3 regions of the Ensifer sp. CCNWLY38 genome follow, and region 3 is predicted to be linked to each of the others. Evidence: predicted binding sites of a transcription regulator. Region 3 holds the regulator's gene; each other region holds the start of a gene.
The links. Region 3 encodes LexA, which represses DNA repair genes until DNA is damaged. Its sites were predicted from a motif close to TGTTCNNNNTGTGTTCNG; they were not measured.

Region 1 (6,792 bases), on a different contig from region 3:
CCATGTCGATGGCGCCGCATTGCTCGCATCTTCGCGGCGGCGTGAAGATGGGCGATTTCAAGATGATCGACACGATGATCAAGGACGGTCTGACCGACGCCTTCTACGGCTATCACATGGGCATCACCGCCGAAAACGTCGCCCGCCAGTGGCAGCTCAGCCGTGAAGAGCAGGATACTTTCGCGCTCGCCTCGCAGAACAAGGCCGAAGCGGCACAGAAGGCCGGGCGGTTCGCCGACGAGATCATTCCCTTCATCGTTAAGGGCCGCAAGGGTGACGTCACCGTCGACCAGGACGAATATATCCGCCATGGCGCAACGCTCGACCAGATGACGAAGCTGCGTCCGGCCTTCGACAAGGAAGGCACGGTCACCGCCGGCAACGCCTCCGGCCTCAATGACGGCGCGGCGGCCACTCTGCTGATGACCGAAGCGCAGGCTTCCAAGCGCGGCATCCAGCCGCTCGCCCGTATCGTTTCCTGGGCAACGGCCGGCGTCGATCCGCAGGTCATGGGCACCGGCCCGATCCCGGCTTCGCGCAAGGCGCTGGCGAAAGCCGGCTGGGCGATCGGAGACGTCGAACTGGTCGAGGCCAACGAGGCTTTCGCGGCACAGGCCTGCGCGGTCAACAAGGACCTCGGCTGGGATCCGTCGATCGTCAACGTCAATGGCGGTGCGATCGCCATCGGCCATCCGATCGGCGCTTCCGGCGCCCGCGTGCTCAACACGTTGCTCTTCGAAATGAAGCGCCGCGGCGTTTCCAAGGGGCTTGCAACGCTCTGCATCGGCGGCGGCATGGGCGTCGCCATGTGCGTCGAACGGCTCTAATCGGTTTGGCGGCATGAACAGCGCCAGGTGGGTTCCATTTTCCCTCTTGCTGGCCGGTTCGCCGATCGTTTCCGCACATGCCAATCCCGCGCCTCTCGACGAGGCGCGGTTGGTTCAGTGCATGCTGGAACATACGACCTCGGACGACGAGGCCGTTTTCAGGGACATGGTGGTTGCGGCCCTGAACGATGACAGCGGTGCGTTGAAGCATCGCTCGTTCAGCTCTCCAGTCTGATGATGAACCTCGCACTCACCAAGTGCGAGGTAGGTATGTCTATGCTCGCGACGCCTCAGTTCCAGGCTGTCGCCGAGCGCTACGGACGACAGGTCGGCGAAAAGCTGATGAAGAAGGCCTTTGAGAAACTGAACTGATCAAGTGGGAGGCGTGCATGAGCAGGGTAGCATTGGTCACAGGTGGGTCGCGCGGCATCGGCGCGGCAATCTCCATCGCACTCAAGAATGCCGGCTACAAGGTGGCCGCAAACTATGCCGGCAATGACGAAAAGGCTGAGGCCTTCAAGCAGGAAACCGGCATCCCGGTCTATAAGTGGGATGTTTCCAGCTATCAGTCCTGTGCCGAGGGCATCGCCAAGGTCGAGGCCGATCTCGGCCCGGTAGACGTGCTGGTCAACAATGCGGGCATCACCCGCGATGCGATGTTCCACAAGATGACGCCCGAGCAATGGGGCGAGGTGGTCGGCACCAACCTCACCGGTCTCTTCAACATGACGCATCCGCTCTGGTCCGCCATGCGCGACCGCGGTTTCGGCCGCGTCATCAACATCTCGTCGATCAACGGCCAGAAGGGCCAGATGGGCCAGGCCAACTATTCGGCGGCCAAGGCCGGCGATCTCGGCTTCACCAAGGCGCTCGCCCAGGAAGGTGCGGCGAAGGGGATCACCGTCAACGCCATCTGCCCGGGCTATATCGGCACGGAAATGGTGCGGGCGGTGCCGGAGAAGGTGTTGAACGAGCGGATCATCCCGCAGATCCCGGTCGGCCGCCTCGGCGAGCCGGAAGAAATCGCCCGCTGCGTGGTGTTCCTGGCCTCCGACGACGCCGGCTTCATCACCGGCTCGACGATTTCGGCGAATGGCGGACAGTTCTTCGTCTGACCTTCTGGTCTCATCATTGCTTTTGAGCGGCGCCCTGCGGGGCGCCATTTTTGTGCAGGGCGGAGAGAAGAAACGCCTGTTGCCCCGGCATTTGAATCCCGAAGTTGCGCCCGTGATTCTGTTGCCGGCGCGCGACGCAGACACTATATCTTGTGGAGAACAAAAGCGGAATGATGCGCGGATCACGAGTCGACATCGGATCCTCCCGTATTGGTCGAGGGTGCGCGGTGCGATTCTCATTCTCTCTGCCTAGTGAATCTCCGATGAATTTCGTTAAAAATTTTCCAGGCTTTCCAGAGTCTTGGATTCGGAATCCTTTGACCTGTCTGGCAATGGGACAGCCAGGATTAAGGCGAGTCATGGGCTCCAACACACGCGCGAGGCGTCAGATTCAGGATGTGGTGCAACGTTCGGTGTTGAAATCTATATGTAGTCGTGAACATACAGTGAATCGCGATGAGTCTTCGATTCGTCGCCGATTCGTTCCACGGCTGTTCCGAAACCGGGTTGCGCCAACCACAACAGGTGGTGCTCTGGGATCAGAGGCGCCGAACGATGGTTTTAGTTGTCGGCGCCTCTTGCGTTTGGCTCGGTGCGTGGGCATGTGTTTGCCGCCAGCGTGAAAAGACGCTGGCGTAATTTCTGAATGCCCGGGATCGATGACGTGTCCGTTCACCCCATGATCCTGAGCGGCCGCGGCGTAACCGCGGTGCTCGGGCCAACCAATACCGGCAAGACGCACTATGCGATCGAGCGCATGATCGCGCATGACAGCGGCGTCATAGGCCTGCCGCTGCGCCTCCTGGCGCGCGAGGTCTATACGCGCCTGGTCGAAAGGGTCGGCCATCACAATGTCGCGCTGATCACCGGCGAGGAGAAGATCACTCCGCATCGCGCCCGCTATTCGGTCTGCACCGTCGAAGCGATGCCGCGCGAGACGACCGCGTCCTTCGTGGCGATCGACGAGGTGCAGCTTGCCGGCGACCTCGAGCGCGGGCACATCTTCACCGACCGGATCCTGCATCTGAGAGGACGCGGCGAGACGCTGCTTCTGGGGGCTGCAACGATGCGGCCGATCCTGGAGCACCTCCTGCCCGGCATCACGGTCGTCGAGCGGCCGCGCATGTCGCAGCTTCTCTATGCCGGCTCGAAGAAAATCACCCGCCTGCCGCATCGCTCGGCGATCGTCGCCTTCTCGGCCGACGAAGTCTATGCGATCGCCGAACTGATCCGCCGTCAGCGCGGTGGTGCCGCCGTCGTGCTCGGCGCGCTGTCGCCGCGCACGCGCAATGCGCAGGTGGCGCTCTATCAGGAAGGCGACGTCGAGTATATGGTGGCGACCGACGCGATCGGCATGGGTCTCAACCTCGACGTCGATCACGTCGCCTTCGCGCAGGACCGCAAGTTCGACGGCTACCAGTTTCGCAACCTGAACCCGGCCGAACTGGCGCAGGTCGCCGGGCGCGCCGGGCGACATCTGCGTGACGGAACGTTCGGCGTCACGGGTCGCGTCGATCCTTTCGACAACGAGCTCGTTCATCGCATCGAGTCGCACGAGTTCGATCCGGTGAAGGTACTGCAGTGGCGCTCGAAGGCGTTCGACTACGCCTCGATTACGGCCCTGAAGAAGAGCCTCGATGCGGCGCCGACGGTTCCGGGCCTTGCCCGGGCGCTACCTGCGGTAGACCAGCAGGCGTTCGAGCATCTGACCCGCTACCCGGAGGTCGTCGACATTACGACCAATGCCGAGCGCGTCGAAAAACTATGGGAAGCCTGCGCGCTGCCGGACTATCGGCGCATCACGCCCGCCCAGCACGCCGATCTGATCTCGACGATCTACGCGGATCTCGTTCGCCGGGGTACGGTGAACGAGGACTTCATGGCCGAACAGGTCAGGCGTGCCGATCACACCGACGGTGAGATCGACACACTTTCGGCGCGAATCGCGCAGATCAGGACCTGGACCTATGTGTCGAACCGGCCGGGATGGCTGGCCGATCCGACACACTGGCAAGAAAAGACGCGGGAAATTGAAGATCGATTATCCGACGCACTACATGAACGGTTGACGAAACGCTTTGTTGATCGCAGGACATCTGTGCTCATGAAGCGCCTGAGAGAGAATGCTATGCTGGAAGCTGAAATCAGTGTGAATGGTGATGTCTTCGTCGAAGGACACCACGTAGGACAACTAACCGGTTTCCGGTTTACGCTGGCGACCGGCGGCGACGGCCCGGACGCCAAGGCCGTGCAGGGCGCTGCCCAGAAGGCGCTGGCGCTCGAGTTCGAGGCGCGGGCCGCACGTCTGCACGCCTCGGGCAACAACGACCTGGCGCTTTCGTCGGATGGTCTCGTGCGCTGGCTCGGCGATCCCGTCGCCCGTCTGGCAGCGAGCGACCATGTCATGCGTCCGCGCGTCATTCTGCTTGCCGACGATCAGCTGCAGGCGAACGCCCGCGAGCATGTCGTGGCCCGCATCGAGCGTTTCGTGAACCATCACATCGGTACGGTGCTGAAGCCGCTCGACGATATTTCGCGCGCTGAAGACCTCGAAGGCCTCGCCAAGGGCCTTGCCTTCCAGCTCGTCGAGAACCTCGGCGTGCTCTTCCGCCGCGATGTCGCCGACGACGTGAAGTCGCTGGACCAGGACGGCCGCGCTTCGATCCGCAAATACGGCGTTCGCTTCGGCGCCTACCACATCTTCCTTCCGGCGCTCTTGAAGCCGGCTCCGGCCGAGCTGATCACGCTGCTCTGGGCGCTGAAGAACGACGGCCTCGACAAGCCCGGCTATGGCGACCTCATTCCGATGCTCGCGGCCGGCCGTACGTCGGTCGTCACCGATCCGTCCTTCGAGCGCACCTTCTACAAGCTTGCCGGCTTCCGCTTCCTCGGAAAGCGCGCCGTGCGCATCGACATCCTCGAGCGCCTGGCCGATCTCATCCGGCCGCTGCTGCAGTGGAAGCCCGGCGCACAGCCGCGTCCCGAAGGCGCCTATGACGGCCGTCGTTTCACCGCCACCACCTCGATGCTTTCGATCCTCGGCGCAACGCCTGATGATATGGAAGAGATCCTGAAGGGCCTTGGCTATCGGGCCGACAGCGTCAAGGCCGAGGAGGCTGCGGCCTTCCTCGCCAGCCAGGACGGTGCGCCCGCCTCTGCTGCCGCCGCCTCCGAGCCGGTTGCTGCCGTCGATGACGCGGACGCTGCTGACAGCGCGTCGGATGTCGAGACCGCAGCCGTTGAGGCACCGGCCGCCGAGGCCGAGAACGCTGAGGGCGAAGTCGCCACCAGCGAGGTGCAACCAGCCGAAGCTCAAGTCGCCGAGACCGGAGAACCGGTCGAAGCCAAGCCCGTGCTGCTGTGGCGTCCCGGCACTCGCCAGGATAACCAGCGCCAGGGCGGCGGTCGCCACCAGGGCGACCAGCGTCGCGGCGGCCAGCGCCATGGACATGGCCAAGGCCAAGGCCAAGGCCAGAGCGAGGGACGTGAGGGCGGACGCAAGGGCGGCCAGCCGGTGCGCGGCAAGCGCCATGACGGCGGCAAATCGGAAGGCGGTCCGCGCCAGGACCGTGGTGATCGTCATGATCGTCACGACCGCGGCGGCAAGCCCGGCCAGGGCAAGTTCGAGGCGCGCCCGCCGCGTCGCGAGAAGCCGGTGGATCCGGATTCGCCCTTCGCCAAACTCGCGGCGCTCAAGGAGCAGATGAAGAAGTAAGGCAGGTCATGGAAAAACAGCCCACGTCCAACCCGGCATCGCGCCAGCGTCTCGACAAGTGGCTGTTTTTCACGCGGCTGATCAAATCGCGCTCGCTTGCGCAAAAGGCGATCGAGGACGGCCGCGTGGCCGTCAACGAGCAGCGCGTGACGCAGTCGTCGTTTCAGGTCAAGACGGGGGACCTGCTTGAGCTCGTCCTCGACCGCCGCAGCCTGACCGTGCGCGTGCTTGCGCCAGGGGAGCGACGTGGCCCCTACGAGGAAGCGCGGCTTCTTTATGATGATCTCACGCCGGAACTGCCGAAGGAGAAACTCTCGGCATTTGATCTCGCCACACGCGACCGTGGGGCGGGACGCCCGACCAAGAAAGAGCGGCGGGATACCGATCGGCTAAAACCCGATTTCGATCCGCGCGAGGATTAGAAAACTCTGCCTTTGCCGCGGCGTTTCGCGCATTGAATATTCTTGCAAAGGGTCCATAAAGCCTTTACCTGACAGACCCACGTTGGGTGCATTGGTCTTGCTTCGGCAGCTATGCGCGCCGGACATTCCTAGCATGCGCGGACGATGAGCATCACCATTGATTGCCGTCTGCCATCAAACGTGAGCATTGGCTGGAGTACCTCATGACGTATGTCGTGACCGACAATTGCATTCGCTGCAAGTATATGGACTGTGTCGAAGTCTGCCCCGTGGACTGCTTCTATGAGGGCGAGAATTTCCTCGTCATCCATCCCGACGAGTGCATCGATTGCGGCGTTTGCGAGCCGGAATGTCCTGCCGAGGCGATCAAGCCGGACACCGAGCCGGGCCTTGATATGTGGTTGAAAGTGAACGCTGATTTTGCCACGAAGTGGCCGAACGTCACGGTCAAGCGCGATCCGATGCCGGAAGCCAAGGAGATGGACGGCGTGGAAGGCAAGTACGAGAAATTCTTCTCCGCCGAGCCGGGACAGGGCGACTGAGACGAACGATCTCGATCGTTCGTCGAGGCTGACGCAGCGAGCGCGACCCAGCGCGCCAAACCTGGGGAAAAACCCGCACTGCGCTCGCAGGTGCGAGAATGGTGGCTTGATGGCTGCCATGCAGCAAATTATTGATTTCGGCACTTTTTTGTGATAGGTTCCTTCTACTGA
Region 2 (6,792 bases), on a different contig from region 3:
TCGCTCTGGCCGCTCGTCTTGTTCTCCTGCGCACGCTGGGCGAAGCCGAGGATGCGGTCGAGCCCGCCGACCAGTTCCGCACGGTCATAGCCGAAGCATTCGAACGCGCCGGCAGCGATCAGGCTTTCGAAGACGCGACGATTGAGAAGCTTGGGGTCGATCCTGAGGCAGAAGTCCTCAAGGCTCGCGAACGTCCGGTCGCCGCGCACCTCGACGATATGCTCAACCGCGGATTCGCCCACGCCCTTGATTGCGGCAAGCGAATAATAGATGCGGTTTTCGCCCGTCTGGAAATGTCGGAATGAGGACTGCACCGACGGTGCAATCACCTCGATGCCCAGGCGCTTTGCGTCCTGGCGGAAGTCGTTGACCTTTTCCGTGTTGGACATGTCGAGCGTCATCGACGCCGCCAGGAACTCCACCGGATAGTGCGCCTTCATATAGGCGGTCTGGTAGGAGACGATGGCGTAAGCCGCTGCGTGCGACTTGTTGAAGCCGTAATTGGCGAACTTGGCGAGCAGGTCGAAGATCAGGTCCGCCTGCGGCTTCGACACCTCGTTCTTCACGGCGCCGTCGACGAAGCGGGCGCGCTGCTTGTCCATCTCCTCCTTGATCTTCTTACCCATGGCGCGCCGCAGAAGATCGGCCTCGCCGAGCGAGTAGCCCGAGAGCACCTGGGCGATCTGCATCACCTGCTCCTGGTAGACGATAACGCCCTGCGTTTCCTTGAGCAGATGGTCGATCTTCGGATGGATCGATTCGACCTCTTCCTCGCCATGTTTGCGAGCATTGTAGACCGGGATGTTCTCCATCGGGCCCGGGCGATAGAGCGCCACCAGCGCGATGATATCCTCGATGCAGTCCGGCCGCATGCCGATCAGCGCCTTGCGCATGCCGGCGCTTTCCACCTGGAACACGCCAACCGTTTCGCCGCGCGAGAGCATCTCATAGGTCTTCGGGTCGTCGAGCGGGATGCTCGCCAGATCAACCTCGATGCCGCGCTGCTTCACGAAATCGACCGCGACCTTCAATACGGTCAGGGTCTTCAGGCCGAGGAAGTCGAACTTGACGAGGCCCGCCTGCTCCACCCATTTCATGTTGAACTGGGTGACCGGCATGTCGGAGCGCGGATCGCGATACATCGGCACGAGCTGAGACAGCGGACGGTCGCCGATCACGATACCGGCGGCGTGGGTCGAGGCGTGGCGATAGAGGCCTTCGATCTTCTGGGCGATATCGAGAAGCCGCGCGACCACCGGCTCCTTCTCGGCCTCCTCCTGAAGGCGCGGCTCCTCCTCGATCGCCTTGGAGAGCGGCGTCGGATTGGCCGGGTTGTTCGGCACGAGCTTGCAGATCTTGTCGACCTGGCCGTAGGGCATTTCGAGCACGCGGCCGACGTCGCGCAGTGCGGCGCGCGCCTGCAGCGAACCGAAGGTAATGATCTGCGCCACCTGCTCGCGACCATACTTGCGCTGCACGTAGCGGATCACCTCTTCGCGCCGGTCCTGGCAGAAGTCGATATCGAAGTCGGGCATCGAGACGCGCTCAGGATTGAGGAAGCGCTCGAACAGCAGCGAGAAGCGCATCGGATCGACGTCGGTGATCGTCAGCGCATAGGCAACGAGCGACCCTGCACCCGAACCACGGCCCGGCCCAACGGGAATATCGTGCTGCTTCGCCCATTTGATGAAGTCGGCAACGATCAGGAAGTAGCCGGGGAACTTCATGCGCTCGATAACGCTGAGTTCGAAGGCCAGGCGCTCGCGATACTCCTCTTCGCTATAGCCGGGCGCCATGCCAAGCCTGGCGAGACGGTCTTCGAGGCCCTCCTCCGCCTGGCGACGCAGTTCGTCCGCCTCGGCGCGCTCGGCCTCCTCCGGATCTGCAGTGGCGCCGGTAAAGCGCGGCAGGATCGGTCCACGGGTCTTCAGCATGAAGGAGCAGCGCCGGGCGACCTCGAGGGTGTTTTCCAGCGCCTCGGGCAGATCGGCAAAGAGTGCCGCCATTTCCTTGCGGCTCTTCAAATAATGATCGGGCGTCAGGCGGAAACGGCTGTCATCCGAGACCATGGCGTTGTGCGCCACGGCCATCAGGGCGTCGTGGGCATCGTAATCGGACGGCGACGGAAAGAACGCTTCGTTGGTGGCAACCAGCGGAATGTCGAACTTGTATGCAAGGTCGATAATCCGGCTCTCATGGCGGCGGTCAAATCCGCCGTGCCGCTGCAGCTCGATATAGAGCCGGTCGCCGAAGAGATCATGCAGCGCCTCGAGACGCGCTTCGGCCAGTGCCGTCGAGCCCGCCTTCAGGGCCAGGTCCACCGGGCCGCCCGACGCACCGGTCAGCGCGATCAATCCGTCCGTACCGTTTTCGGCAAGCCAGGAGCGCGTGATCCGAGTCGCCTGGCTGCCCTCGCCGCTGAGATAGGCACGGCTCACCAGATCCACGAGCCGGGTGTAACCATCATCGGTCGCGGCGATCAGGACGATCGCGGGCAGCTTCGCGAGATGTTGCACGTGGCCGCGCCGTTCGCCATCCGCCTCGTCTTCCATGTCGATGGAAAGCTGGCAGCCGGTAATCGGTTGCAGTCCGTCGTCGGCTGCTTTCTGCGAAAACTCGAGCGCGGCAAAGAGATTGTTGGTGTCGGCGATCCCGATCGCCGGCTGATTATCGGCAACCGCCTTGCCGATGACCTTCTTCAGCGGCAGCGCGCCTTCGAGCAGGGAGAAGGCCGAGTGGACGCGCAGATGCACAAACTGCGGGTCCGAACCAAGCGCCTCGCTCGATGCTGCTTTGCCGTCGTCTGCCATTATTCGCACCCTGATTCCTGTCCGTTCGGCAGGATATCCCGTTTATCACCCGACATGTCCAGTTTCACCTGACACGCCGTCCCCCTTATTCAGTCCAGGGGGCGAATTTCGGGAAGTGCTTGAGAGGAAATATCGACGCTCCTCAGAGGCCGAGCGCGATGAAAGAGATGCTTGCGATGAACAGGCTCATCGAAGCGAAGGCGGCGAGGTCACGAACAAAATCAGTCATAACATGGCTCCTTTTCCGTTATGTTTTCACTTTGTTCTATTTTTGTTCACTCGTCAAGCCGAGCACAGACGTTCTGTTCACGATGGTTAACACGGCAGTCGAAAGCAGGTTAACTGGTGAGGAAGCCGCTTGAGGAAAGCGCCGCGCCCGCATATCAAGAAGAACAACCAAGCGGAGCGTTCCGACATGCATGCACGGCTGATTCTGCCATTGCTGTTTCTGGTTCCGGCCGTCGCCTCCGCGGCCGAAACGATCGACCCTGCCCGCATCGTCTCCGCGGCGACCGGCGACTGGAACAAGGACGGTGACGCGGACCTCGCCCTGATCGTGCGCCCCGCAGATGGAAGCGACGATGACAACGGTGTCTATCTCTATCTGACCGGTGAGAATGGCGCTCTTGAGCTGAAGTCGGCGATCCCGAACAAGATTTGGGGCGACTTTGACTTTGCCGGACAGGCGCCGTGGGTCGAGGCGCTGCCGAGCGGTTCTTTGCTCATCTCCAGCCACAACGATTCCATCGGACGTGACCGCTGGGAACAGAAACTGACGGTCGCCTACCGCAATTTCGAGTTCGTGGTCGCCGGCTATACCTACTCATCCTATGATACGCTCGATCTAGACAACACCTTGAAGTGCGACCTCAACGTTCTGACAGGCAAGGGCAAATCCAACGACAAGGCCATAGCCACCAAGGGCGAACTCGTCCTGCTCAAGGACTGGAACGACGATCGCGGGCAGAAGGCTTGCGGCGTTCAATAATCGGGCACCTGTTCTCTATCTGTTCTTTACAACTTTCGCGGATCAAGACATCCTCGACATGGAACATACGAGGGACGATCATGACCGCGCTCGAAGACCTGAAGGACTTTATCGTCGAAGCCAAATCGAAAACCTATGTCGGCGGAGGCGTGCCGCGGCCTTCCTCTCGCCAAGGCTCCCATGACATCGGCTACGAAACGGGCAGTTGGCGCTATCTCGACAGCTATTTCGGCGGAACCGATTTTGCAGGACAGGAAACGGTCTGGCAGGATGGCGAACCGCATTGGGCGATGAACTACTTCGGCCGGATTATGCGCCCCGAGCTCATAACTGGAGAGAAGGCAGGTCTGGTCATCAAGGCTGCGCTACAGGCGATGTATCGTGAGAAGCGGCACTTCCTCGGCGGTATGGAGTTTCGGCATGCGCATGGCTACTACATCGATAGCAGCCGCGGCGACACCGAACATTTTTCCGGTCATGAGGTCATCTTCGTCGATGGCGAGGAAGCTTACGAACTCGACTATCGCGGCGGCCTGATCCGGCGTTAGGAGCGACGCCAGAAGACACGTACGCCATGCCCAGGGCGGTCTGGGACTGAACTGTGAGACGTTTCTTCCGCGCTGGCCAAAGACAGTTGGAGGCAACGGCGCTGGGCGATCAACGCGCCCGCTCGGCCGGTGCCATCAGTTCATCTCGACGACCTTCCCGTCCTCGATCGTCACGCGCCGATCCATCAGCCCGGCGAGTTCATGATTGTGCGTGGCGATCAGGGCCGCGAGGCCCGACTGGCGCGCGAGCGCCTCCAGCGCTTCAAAGACATAGCCGGCGGTTTCCGGATCGAGATTGCCTGTCGGCTCGTCCGCAAGAAGCACGAGCGGCGCGTTGGCGACGGCGCGCGCGATTGCGACGCGCTGCTGCTCGCCGCCGGAGAGCTCCGTCGGGCGATGATCGGCACGGTGACCGATGCGCATGTAGTCGAGCAGCGCCCTTGCCCGATCGGCGGCCTCAGCCTTGGGCAAGCCGGCGATCAGCTGAGGCATCATGATGTTCTCAAGTGCCGAGAACTCGGGAAGCAGATGGTGAAACTGGTAGACGAAGCCGATCTCGTTGCGGCGGATCGCCGTGCGCCGATCGTCATTGAGGCCACCACAGGAGACGCCGTTGACCAGCACTTCGCCGCCATCCGGGCGCTCCAGCAGTCCGGCGACATGCAGGAGCGTCGACTTGCCGGTACCCGAAGGCGCGACCAGCGCAACCGTCTCACCACTTCTCAGCGTAAAATCCGCCCCCTTGAGGATGGACAGGAACGTTTCGCCCTCCCCGTAGTGTCGCTCGACGCCGGAAAGCTGCAGTGCCACGCGCGCATTCATTCAGTTGATGTCCTTGTCATTCGTAACGCAGGGCCTGCACCGGATCGAGGCGCGAAGCACGCCAGGCCGGGAAGATTGTGGCGAGGAAGGAAAGGGTGAGTGCCATGACGATGACGAGCGCGGTCTCATCGGCATTCATGTCGGCGGGAAGCTGGCTCAGGAAGTAGAGCTCTGGGCTGAAAAGTGTGGTTCCAGAGATCCAGGAGAAGAACTGCCGAATGGATTCGATGTTGAGGCAGACGACGACGCCGAGCGCCACGCCGGCGACCGTTCCTGCCACGCCGATCGCCGCACCCGTCATGAAGAAGATACGCATCACCGACCCGGAAGTCGCGCCCATCGTTCTGAGGATCGCGATGTCGCTGCCCTTGTCCTTCACCAGCATGATCAGGCCGGAAATGATGTTCAGCGCCGCGACCAGCACGATCAGCGTCAGGATCATGAACATGACGTTGCGCTCGACTTCGAGCGCCGAGAAGAAGGTCTTGTTGCGGTCGCGCCAGTCGGTAATGAAGATCTGTCGTCCCGCGGCATCCTCGATCGGCTGGCGCAGTTCGTCGACGACATCAGGGTGCTCGACGAAGATCTCGATCGACTGCGCAAGCCCCTCCGCGTTGAAGAAAAGCTGCGCCTCTTCAAGCGGCATGAAGATGATCGTCGAGTCGTATTCCGACATGCCGATCTCGTAGATCGCCGAGACGGTGTAGGCTTTGACGCGCGGATTCATGCCAAGCGGCGTCACGTCGCCATTGGGCGAGGTCAGCGTGATTGTTCCGCCGACGCGGATGCCGAGTTGCTCGGCCATGCGCGAACCGATCGCGACACCGGAGCCGGAGGCAAAGCCGACCATGTCGCCGGACTGGATATGGTCGGAGACCGACTTCATCTTGCCGAGATCGTCGGCGCGGATGCCGCGCACCAGAGCGCCGGTCGAGCTGTCGCCCACGCCCTGGGCCAGAACCTGGCCCTCGACCAATGGGATTGCCATGGTGACGCCCTTGACGCCCGAGAATTTGGTCGCCAGCTCCGCATAGTTGTTGAGCGGCCCGTCGATCGGCTGCACGATCATGTGACCGTTGATGCCCAGAATGCGGGAAATGAGCTCGGTGCGGAACCCGTTCATCACGGCCATGACGATGATCAGCGTCGCGACGCCGAGCATGATGCCGATGAAGGAGAAGCCGGCGATCACCGAGATGAAGGCTTCCTTGCGCCTGGAACGCAGATAGCGCCAGGCTACCATGCGCTCGAAGGCGGAAAAGGGACGGCTGGAGGACTTTTCAGGCTGCGTCGCAGCCTGCACCTGATCTTCAGTCACGGCGGTCATCCTGCCTTCCCTCGCCTCATCACTTCGTTGCGATCAGCTTGTTGATCGCCGCTTCGACGGTCATCGTCTCGCGCTCGCCAGTCTTGCGGTCCTTGACCTCGACTTCGCCGTTGGCGATCGAACGCGGGCCGACGATGATCTGGACCGGCACGCCGATCAGGTCCGCAGTTGCGAACTTCGCACCGGCGCGGTCGTCCGTGTCGTCGAGCAGTGCTTCGAATCCCGCCTTGCCGAGTTCGGAGTAGAGCGTCTCGCAGGCGCCGTCGCAAGCGGCATCGCCCGCTTTCATGTTGATGA
Region 3 (6,792 bases):
TGGCTTCCGCCAGTGCGCGATATTTGGCCGCCTGCGCGGAGCGAAGGTCGTTGGCACCGGTGGCGTAGAGTGCGGACGAATAGGTCATGCTCGGATCCAGCCATTCGCTATAGAAGGCGTTGCCGAGGTCGTAGTGAGCGGAGATGTTGCGGCGCGCGCCGGACTTCGTGTTGGCGTTGCGCCAATGCAGGATTTTTTCGACGAGGTGAAGCAGGCCGCGCGCCCGGTTCGGGAAGTGCTTGCCGATCTCGGCATTGACGAGGAAGAGCTCGAGAAAAGCGCCGACATCGGGACTGTCCCAGTCGCCATCGATATAGCTTTCGGCCGCTCCGATCGTGCCGCCTGTCATGGCGCGTTGCGGCAGGTTCCAGTTGTTCAAGGTGAGGATCGCGCTTGGGCCCGCTCTCTTGCCCCTGATCACCAGTTTGCGGCCATCCGGCACCGTGAGCATCAATGTCCCGGCCTGAAGAGGCACGAGCGCGCTGAGCACCATGCGTGCCTTCAATGGGAAATCCCGCAGGACCATCGAGAGATTGCCGGCGGAAAGCTCCTGTGCGCCGTTGAACGCGGCAAGACTTGCTTCCAGCTCACGCATACACCACCCCCTCAGCTGTTGCATCCGTGAGGTGAGCCTAGCGGCAATCGCCCGAGACGCCAACCATGGATTTCTACCGGGGGCCTGTACCGTTACGGTTCTCTCGGCGCGCTTGTGATCTCGCGGAACGCTGCAAGCGCCCGATCCCGCGCCAGGGCGTGGTCAACGATCGGCTTTGGATAGGTTGCGCCAAGCTCGATGCCGGCGCCCGAAAGCACGGCAGCCGGAGCCGCAAAGGGGCGATGGATGTAGCGTGGCTCCAGCCGATCGAGCTCCGGGACGAAGCGCTTCACATAGGCTCCGTCCGGGTCGAACTTTTCGCCTTGGAGAACAGGATTGAAAATTCGGAAGAACGGCGCCGCATCCGCGCCCGATCCCGCGACCCATTGCCAGCTTGCGGCGTTGTTGGCCGGATCCGCATCCACGAGGGTGTCGCGAAACCATTGCTCGCCTTTCCGCCAGTCGATCAGCAGGTCCTTGATGAGGAACGAGGCGGCGATCATGCGCACGCGATTGTGCATGTAGCCATGCCGCCAGAGCTGCCGCATGCCGGCGTCCACGATTGGGAAACCGGTCAAACCCTTGCACCAGCGGGAAAAATCGTCGTCATGGTCCAGCCAACGGAAACGATCGAACCGGCGATCGAGATTGCGACGCGGGAGTTCGGGATAGTGAAACAACAGATGGTAGGAGAATTCGCGCCAGGCGATCTCCTTGCGAAAGGTGGCAACACCTTCACCGCCATCGGTCTCGATTCCCTGCGTCGCGTGCCAGACCTGCGCCGGCGAGATTTCTCCGAAGGCGAGGTGAGGAGAGAGCAGGGATGTGCCGTCAGCCTCTGGACGATCCCGGCGCACTTTATAGTCCGCAAGTTTCTCGTCGATAAATTCGTCGAGGCGAGCGGTCGCGCCTTTTTCCCCTGGCGTCCATATCTCGCTGAATGTCGCGGCCCAGTTCGGTTTCGTTGGCAGAAGCGACCACGCATCAAGCTGTTCTGACGGGGGCCAGCTTTCCGGCGTTGCGATCTTTTGCGGCCCGTCGATCGGCGGAGCCGGCTCAACCTTCTCTTCGAGCGCGCGCCAGAATGGCGTGAACACGCGATAGGGCCCACCGGTCGTCGTCAGCAAGCGCATGGGCTCGTGCAGCAATTGCCCGGCAAAGCTCTCGGCCGCGATGCCCTGAGCCGCGAGTGCTTTCTTCAGGGCAATATCGGTGGCGATGCCGCACGAGTCGTAGCGGCGATTCCAATGGACGCGCTTCGCTCCCGATCGGCGCGACACCTCGCTGAGGACGTCCAACGGGTCGCCGGAGCGGAGAATGAGTCGCGAGCCGAGCCGGCCCAGTCGAGCCTCCAACGCTTCCAGCGAATGGTGCAGCCACCATTGCTGTGCCGTGCCCAGCGGACCGTTGCCGCTTTCGTCCGGCTCCCGGATATAGAGTGGAATGACGGCAGCCTCATCGGCCGCAGCCGCAAAGGCCCTGTTGTCGCCAAGGCGCAGGTCCTTGCGGAACCAGACGATGATGGGAGCCCTCGTTGTCATAGGTACCGTCTAGGACTGGGATTGATCACCGGGAGAAATTAGGCGCAAAATGAAAAAGAGCCATTTGCATTTTCTGCAAATGGCTCTTTTCGAAACTGGCTCCCCGGGCCGGATTCGAACCGGCGACCTGTCGATTAACAGTCGAATGCTCTACCGCTGAGCTACCAGGGATCATCCGCGCCGCTGTTTCGCTGTGCGCTTCAGAAGTGAGGCTGCTAATACGCATGCTTTTCCGATTTGCCAAGCGGTTTTTTCAAAAAAAATGACAAGTTCGGTTGCGAGGCTGTGGAGAAGTCCCCAATTGTGGGAAAAGATGTCGGATAGGGAATGATGAATAAAAACAGGAAGCAGAAGCATTTCGGGATTGATCCGCAGACGCGTCAGATCGTGCTCGGGAAGTGGCGCATCACGCTGCCGGAATCGCCACTGCTACGTATCCTGCTGGGCTCGCTCCTGGTGTTTTTTGGTTTTCTCGGCTTTCTGCCGGTGCTCGGCTTCTGGATGATACCTCTGGGCCTCATCGTCCTTTCGCACGATATCCCCTCCGTCCGCCGTCGCCGGCGTCGCCTGGCTGTCTGGTGGGCGCGCTGGCGCGGACGAGCCAATTCTTCGAACGGCTCTTGAACCGGAGCTATTGCGCGCTTTTCGGTCAACGCATCCGTCCCGGATGCCTCTGCTTCGATTCCCTGCCGATTGATCCTCAGTGAAGCGGCTGAACCCTTTGTTGAGGGAGGCCGCCGAAAACTTTTCGGCAACCCATCAAACGCATAATGCGGTCGCGAATCAGGATGGGGACGCATGGCCAAAGCCACTACGAAACGTCGAAGCCGGAATTCCGGTCGGAGCAGGGGAAAACAAGGCGGTATGGCGCCGTGGTATCTGGCCGCCGCACTCACTGTCGGCGGCGTGGTCGCTTACGATCATCGCGCCGAACTGAAACATTGGCCGGTGGTATCGGACGTGGTGGCGTTCACGTCGCGCCACGAATCGAAGCCGAAGCCCGTTCGCGTCGCGCAGAAATCGGACGAGCGTCCCGCGCAACAGGCGGAGAAGCAGAAACCGAATCTGGTGACAAGAGTTGCCCTTGCCGCTCCGGTGCCGTCCGTCGACCTCGGCACCAACGCGCCGACACCTGTGGTGCGGCCGAACGAGGAAGTGAAGACGGCATCCATTCGCGCGGACCAGTTTTACTTCTGCGGGATTCGCAACGACAACTGCGTGATCGACGGCGCCACCTTTCTGTACCACGGCGAAACGATCCGCGTGGCAGACGTCGATGCGCCGCGTATTCGCCAGGCAAGCTGCGACAAGGAACGTTCGCGCGGCTTCTATGCCAAGCAACGCCTGCGCGAATTGTTGAATGCGGGTGACTTCAGGCTGGAAACGGCGAGCGGTCGTCAGGATGCCAAGGCCGGTGAAAAGCTGCGGTTGGTCACCCGCGGCGACCAGTCTATCGGGCGCGTGCTGGTCACCGAGGGGCTGGTCCGGCCGTGGACGGGACACGCGACGCCCTGGTGCTGAGGCCACCCAGATGCGATCGGCGGAGGTTCGCGATCGCTCTGTGGAAAGTATCCGTCTTACAAATCGACGGCGCGTTTTTCGGAAAATGCCTCTTGCGGTTTTTCTGCAATCATTCTAAATCCGCGCCAACGCTCGGTTATCCGAGCTGTGAGGCCTCGTGGCGGAGTGGTGACGCAGAGGACTGCAAATCCTTGTACCCCGGTTCAATTCCGGGCGAGGCCTCCAATAACTCTCACCTCATTTTAGTGTGAATAGACGTTCTGCCTTAGGGCAGGGCGATTGTGTGGTTGCCTGCCCACGCCCGCGCAAGCCACATCCATTAGCTATACGTTGGATCTTATCGCTTCGGTGAAATCGGTAGAGGGGGAACGATGACTCCGCTGACATCAGCCGCATCGGTAGCGTCCGTCATCATCAAAACGGAGGCAATGGCATATATGAAGACGAAACTTGTCCTGACGGCCTTGGCCCTCTTCGCTGCGACCACGTTCGAGGCGCAGGCAGAGGACCTGGTTTTCAAGCTGAAGAACAACACAAACGCAGTGCTGACGAACTTCTATACGTCGCCTGTGGGCGTCAATGAGTGGGAAGACGATGTTTTCGGCCGGCAGGTGCTGAACCCCGGGGAAGACATGGAGATCACCATCGCCGACGGCCGGGAGGTCTGCAAGTACGACATGCGCTTCGAGTTCGAAGAAGGCTCCGGCCTCGATACGACCGAAGACATGCAGGATCTCTGCGAACTCGGCGAATACACCATCCACGAATAAGAGGCGCGCCTTCAGGTCGCCTTCAATTAACAGAGCCTCGCCACCGCAAGCGGTGGCGAGGCTCTGTCGGATGCCAGGTTTCCCTCGGAATCAGTGGTAGCGGCGGATCAGCCCGACGAGCTTGCCCTGGATCTTCACCCGATCGGGCCCGAAAATCCTTGTTTCGTAGGCAGGGTTCGCGGCTTCGAGCGCGATCGATGCGCCCTTGCGCCGGAAGCGCTTAAGCGTCGCTTCCTCATCATCCACGAGCGCCACGATGATATCGCCGGGATTGGCCGTATTGGCATTGCGGATGATCACCGTGTCGCCGTCGAAGATGCCGGCTTCGATCATCGAGTCGCCCTTAACTTCGAGAGCATAGTGTTCGCCATTGCCGATCATGTCGAGCGGAACGGTAATGTCGTGCGTGTTGTTCTGGATGGCCGAGATCGGCACACCGGCAGCGATGCGGCCCATGACCGGCACGGAAACCGATGTGTTGTCGGCCACTGGCGCGGGCTTCGGCGGTGCGGCAGGGGCTACCGCCGGCGCCTTGCCGAGGCTGCCTTCGATCACGCTGGGCGAGAAGCCGCGGCGAGGCTGCTGCTGGCTGGATGCGTAAGCCTCCGGAAGCTTGATGACCTCAAGCGCGCGAGCCCGGTTCGGCAGACGGCGAATGAACCCGCGTTCTTCGAGTGCCGTGATCAGGCGGTGAATGCCGGACTTCGACGCCAGGTCGAGCGCATCCTTCATTTCATCGAATGATGGTGGGACGCCTGACTCCTTCATGCGTTCGTGAATGAAGAGAAGCAATTCCTGTTGCTTGCGGGTCAGCATGGCACGTCGCTCCCAGAGGCGTGAAACAAATCAAGAACAGACACTATCTGTTCCATATGTGTTCCGCAAGTGCCTAAAATTCCGTGAATTCAGACAATTGGCGCGTCTGTGCGTGTCGATTGGTCACTTTTACGGGAGCAGAGCGGGTTTGGGCGATGATCGCGCCCAAAAGGAGGGCGGCGGCGTAGCGCATTGCGCGACGTCACTGCGATTCGAACGAATCGCGAGCGTTTCGTGCAAAGAGGCTAGGCCGGCTGCGTGGCGGCGCAGGCGTCTTCGAATTCCTTCACCGTCTCGGCGCTGTTGTCTTCCGGAAGTACGGCATCCGCCGCATCGGTCGCGACCGGCGTGTCGCCGTCATAGATGAAAGACTGGATGTAGAACGCGATCGCACCCTTCCACACGTTGCGTCCATCAATTTGATGGCACGGCACGGCGCTCTCGAAATCGGTCTGAAGTTCGTCCACCGTGGCGGCGCTGAGCTTGACGTCAGGCATATTGGGCGATGCGACTATCGAAGCGAGAAGCAGGGCGGCAAGCACGGTGATCGTCCACTTTGATGCAAGGGTGGGACTACGGGGCGGTTAACGATGTGAACCGCGCTTTCGTTCCGAAGTCCAGCAAGCTTGGCGATCACTGTCATGTGTTCAACAGCTCTTTGAGTGCAGGCTGTGGCCGTTTTGCGCCAGGGCACGCCGCGGCAAAGCCCTGACGCGCCCTCCGCGCCGCAATCGCTTCGGTTGCGCCAAGTCGCGGCCTCGCTGCTGGCGTGCAAAAATCCGTGTTGTGAAGATGCCGCACCGTCTCGACAGGTTGTAAAAAAACGATAACTTTGCGGGGAAAGTAGGGTGGTTGCATGCATAGATTGTCGTTGGCGGTTCTCTGTCTGTTGGTGGCGGCGGGGGCGGCCTCTGCTGAAGAAGGGCGTTCGAATATCTGGAAGGAGGTCAATGCCTGGACGGTGGGCTCGGATCCGTCCTTGGGCGGCTCGTGCTATGCGGCGACGAGCTACGACGGCGGAATGATCCTTCGAATCGGCTTCTACCCGAGAGGATCGGCGAACCTGGCGTTTCTTTCGATCGGCAACGCCGACTGGAAATCGATCGAGCCGCAGCGGGAGTATGACGTCGCCTTGCAGCTCGACCGTGGCCGCCAGTGGCCGGCTGTCGCGTTCGGCCTGGACCTCACGGGCTCGAAGGCTCTGGTCGTCAACTTCTCCAACACCGACTTCTTCACCGAATTCGTGCGCAAGAACACGCTGGCGCTGGCGTTCGAAGGACGCGTCGTGGCGAGCCTCAGCCTGCGCGATTCGATGAAGGCCGTCAGCGAGATGTTCAAATGCCAGGAGGCGGTGATTGCGTTGATGCCAAACGGCGGGCAGGGGGCGGCCGCCGATCCCTTTGCGGGCGCCGGCGGGAATGCGCCAAACAATGACCCCTTTGCTGGCGGCGGCCAGACCAAGTCGTCGAAAGATCCCTTCGCCATGTGATCTTTGGCGTGAGCGTCGGTCCGCGGGGAGAGGTGAATATTCCTAGGATTTTGCGTGGGT

Region 1: the regulator LexA is predicted to act here: its motif matches at 2,424-2,441, upstream of V7S54_RS12895 (helicase-related protein).
Region 2: the regulator LexA is predicted to act here: its motif matches at 3,072-3,089, upstream of V7S54_RS18965 (FG-GAP repeat protein).

The regions. Positions count from the first base shown of each region.
Region 1 covers NZ_JBBBBO010000005.1:183,723-190,514, forward strand. The annotation lists gene V7S54_RS12880 (acetyl-CoA C-acetyltransferase) at 1-827, shown strand, start outside; gene V7S54_RS12885 (beta-ketoacyl-ACP reductase) at 1,217-1,942, shown strand; gene V7S54_RS12890 (hypothetical protein) at 1,956-2,138, opposite strand; gene V7S54_RS12895 (helicase-related protein) at 2,622-5,657, shown strand; gene V7S54_RS12900 (RNA-binding S4 domain-containing protein) at 5,666-6,079, shown strand; gene fdxA (ferredoxin FdxA) at 6,283-6,621, shown strand.
Region 2 covers NZ_JBBBBO010000008.1:251,348-258,139, reverse strand. The annotation lists gene dnaE (DNA polymerase III subunit alpha) at 1-2,810, opposite strand, end outside; gene V7S54_RS18965 (FG-GAP repeat protein) at 3,226-3,798, shown strand; gene V7S54_RS18960 (DUF5680 domain-containing protein) at 3,879-4,346, shown strand; gene V7S54_RS18955 (ABC transporter ATP-binding protein) at 4,482-5,168, opposite strand; gene V7S54_RS18950 (lipoprotein-releasing ABC transporter permease subunit) at 5,185-6,495, opposite strand; gene proS (proline--tRNA ligase) at 6,515-6,792, opposite strand, start outside.
Region 3 covers NZ_JBBBBO010000015.1:173,533-180,324, forward strand. The annotation lists gene V7S54_RS28010 (SAM-dependent methyltransferase) at 1-595, opposite strand, end outside; gene V7S54_RS28015 (cryptochrome/photolyase family protein) at 688-2,136, opposite strand; tRNA gene V7S54_RS28020 (tRNA-Asn) at 2,233-2,307, opposite strand; gene V7S54_RS28025 (hypothetical protein) at 2,467-2,760, shown strand; gene V7S54_RS28030 (thermonuclease family protein) at 2,935-3,657, shown strand; tRNA gene V7S54_RS28035 (tRNA-Cys) at 3,809-3,882, shown strand; gene V7S54_RS28040 (hypothetical protein) at 4,095-4,427, shown strand; gene lexA (transcriptional repressor LexA) at 4,518-5,243, opposite strand; gene V7S54_RS28050 (hypothetical protein) at 5,489-5,785, opposite strand; gene V7S54_RS28055 (hypothetical protein) at 6,100-6,732, shown strand.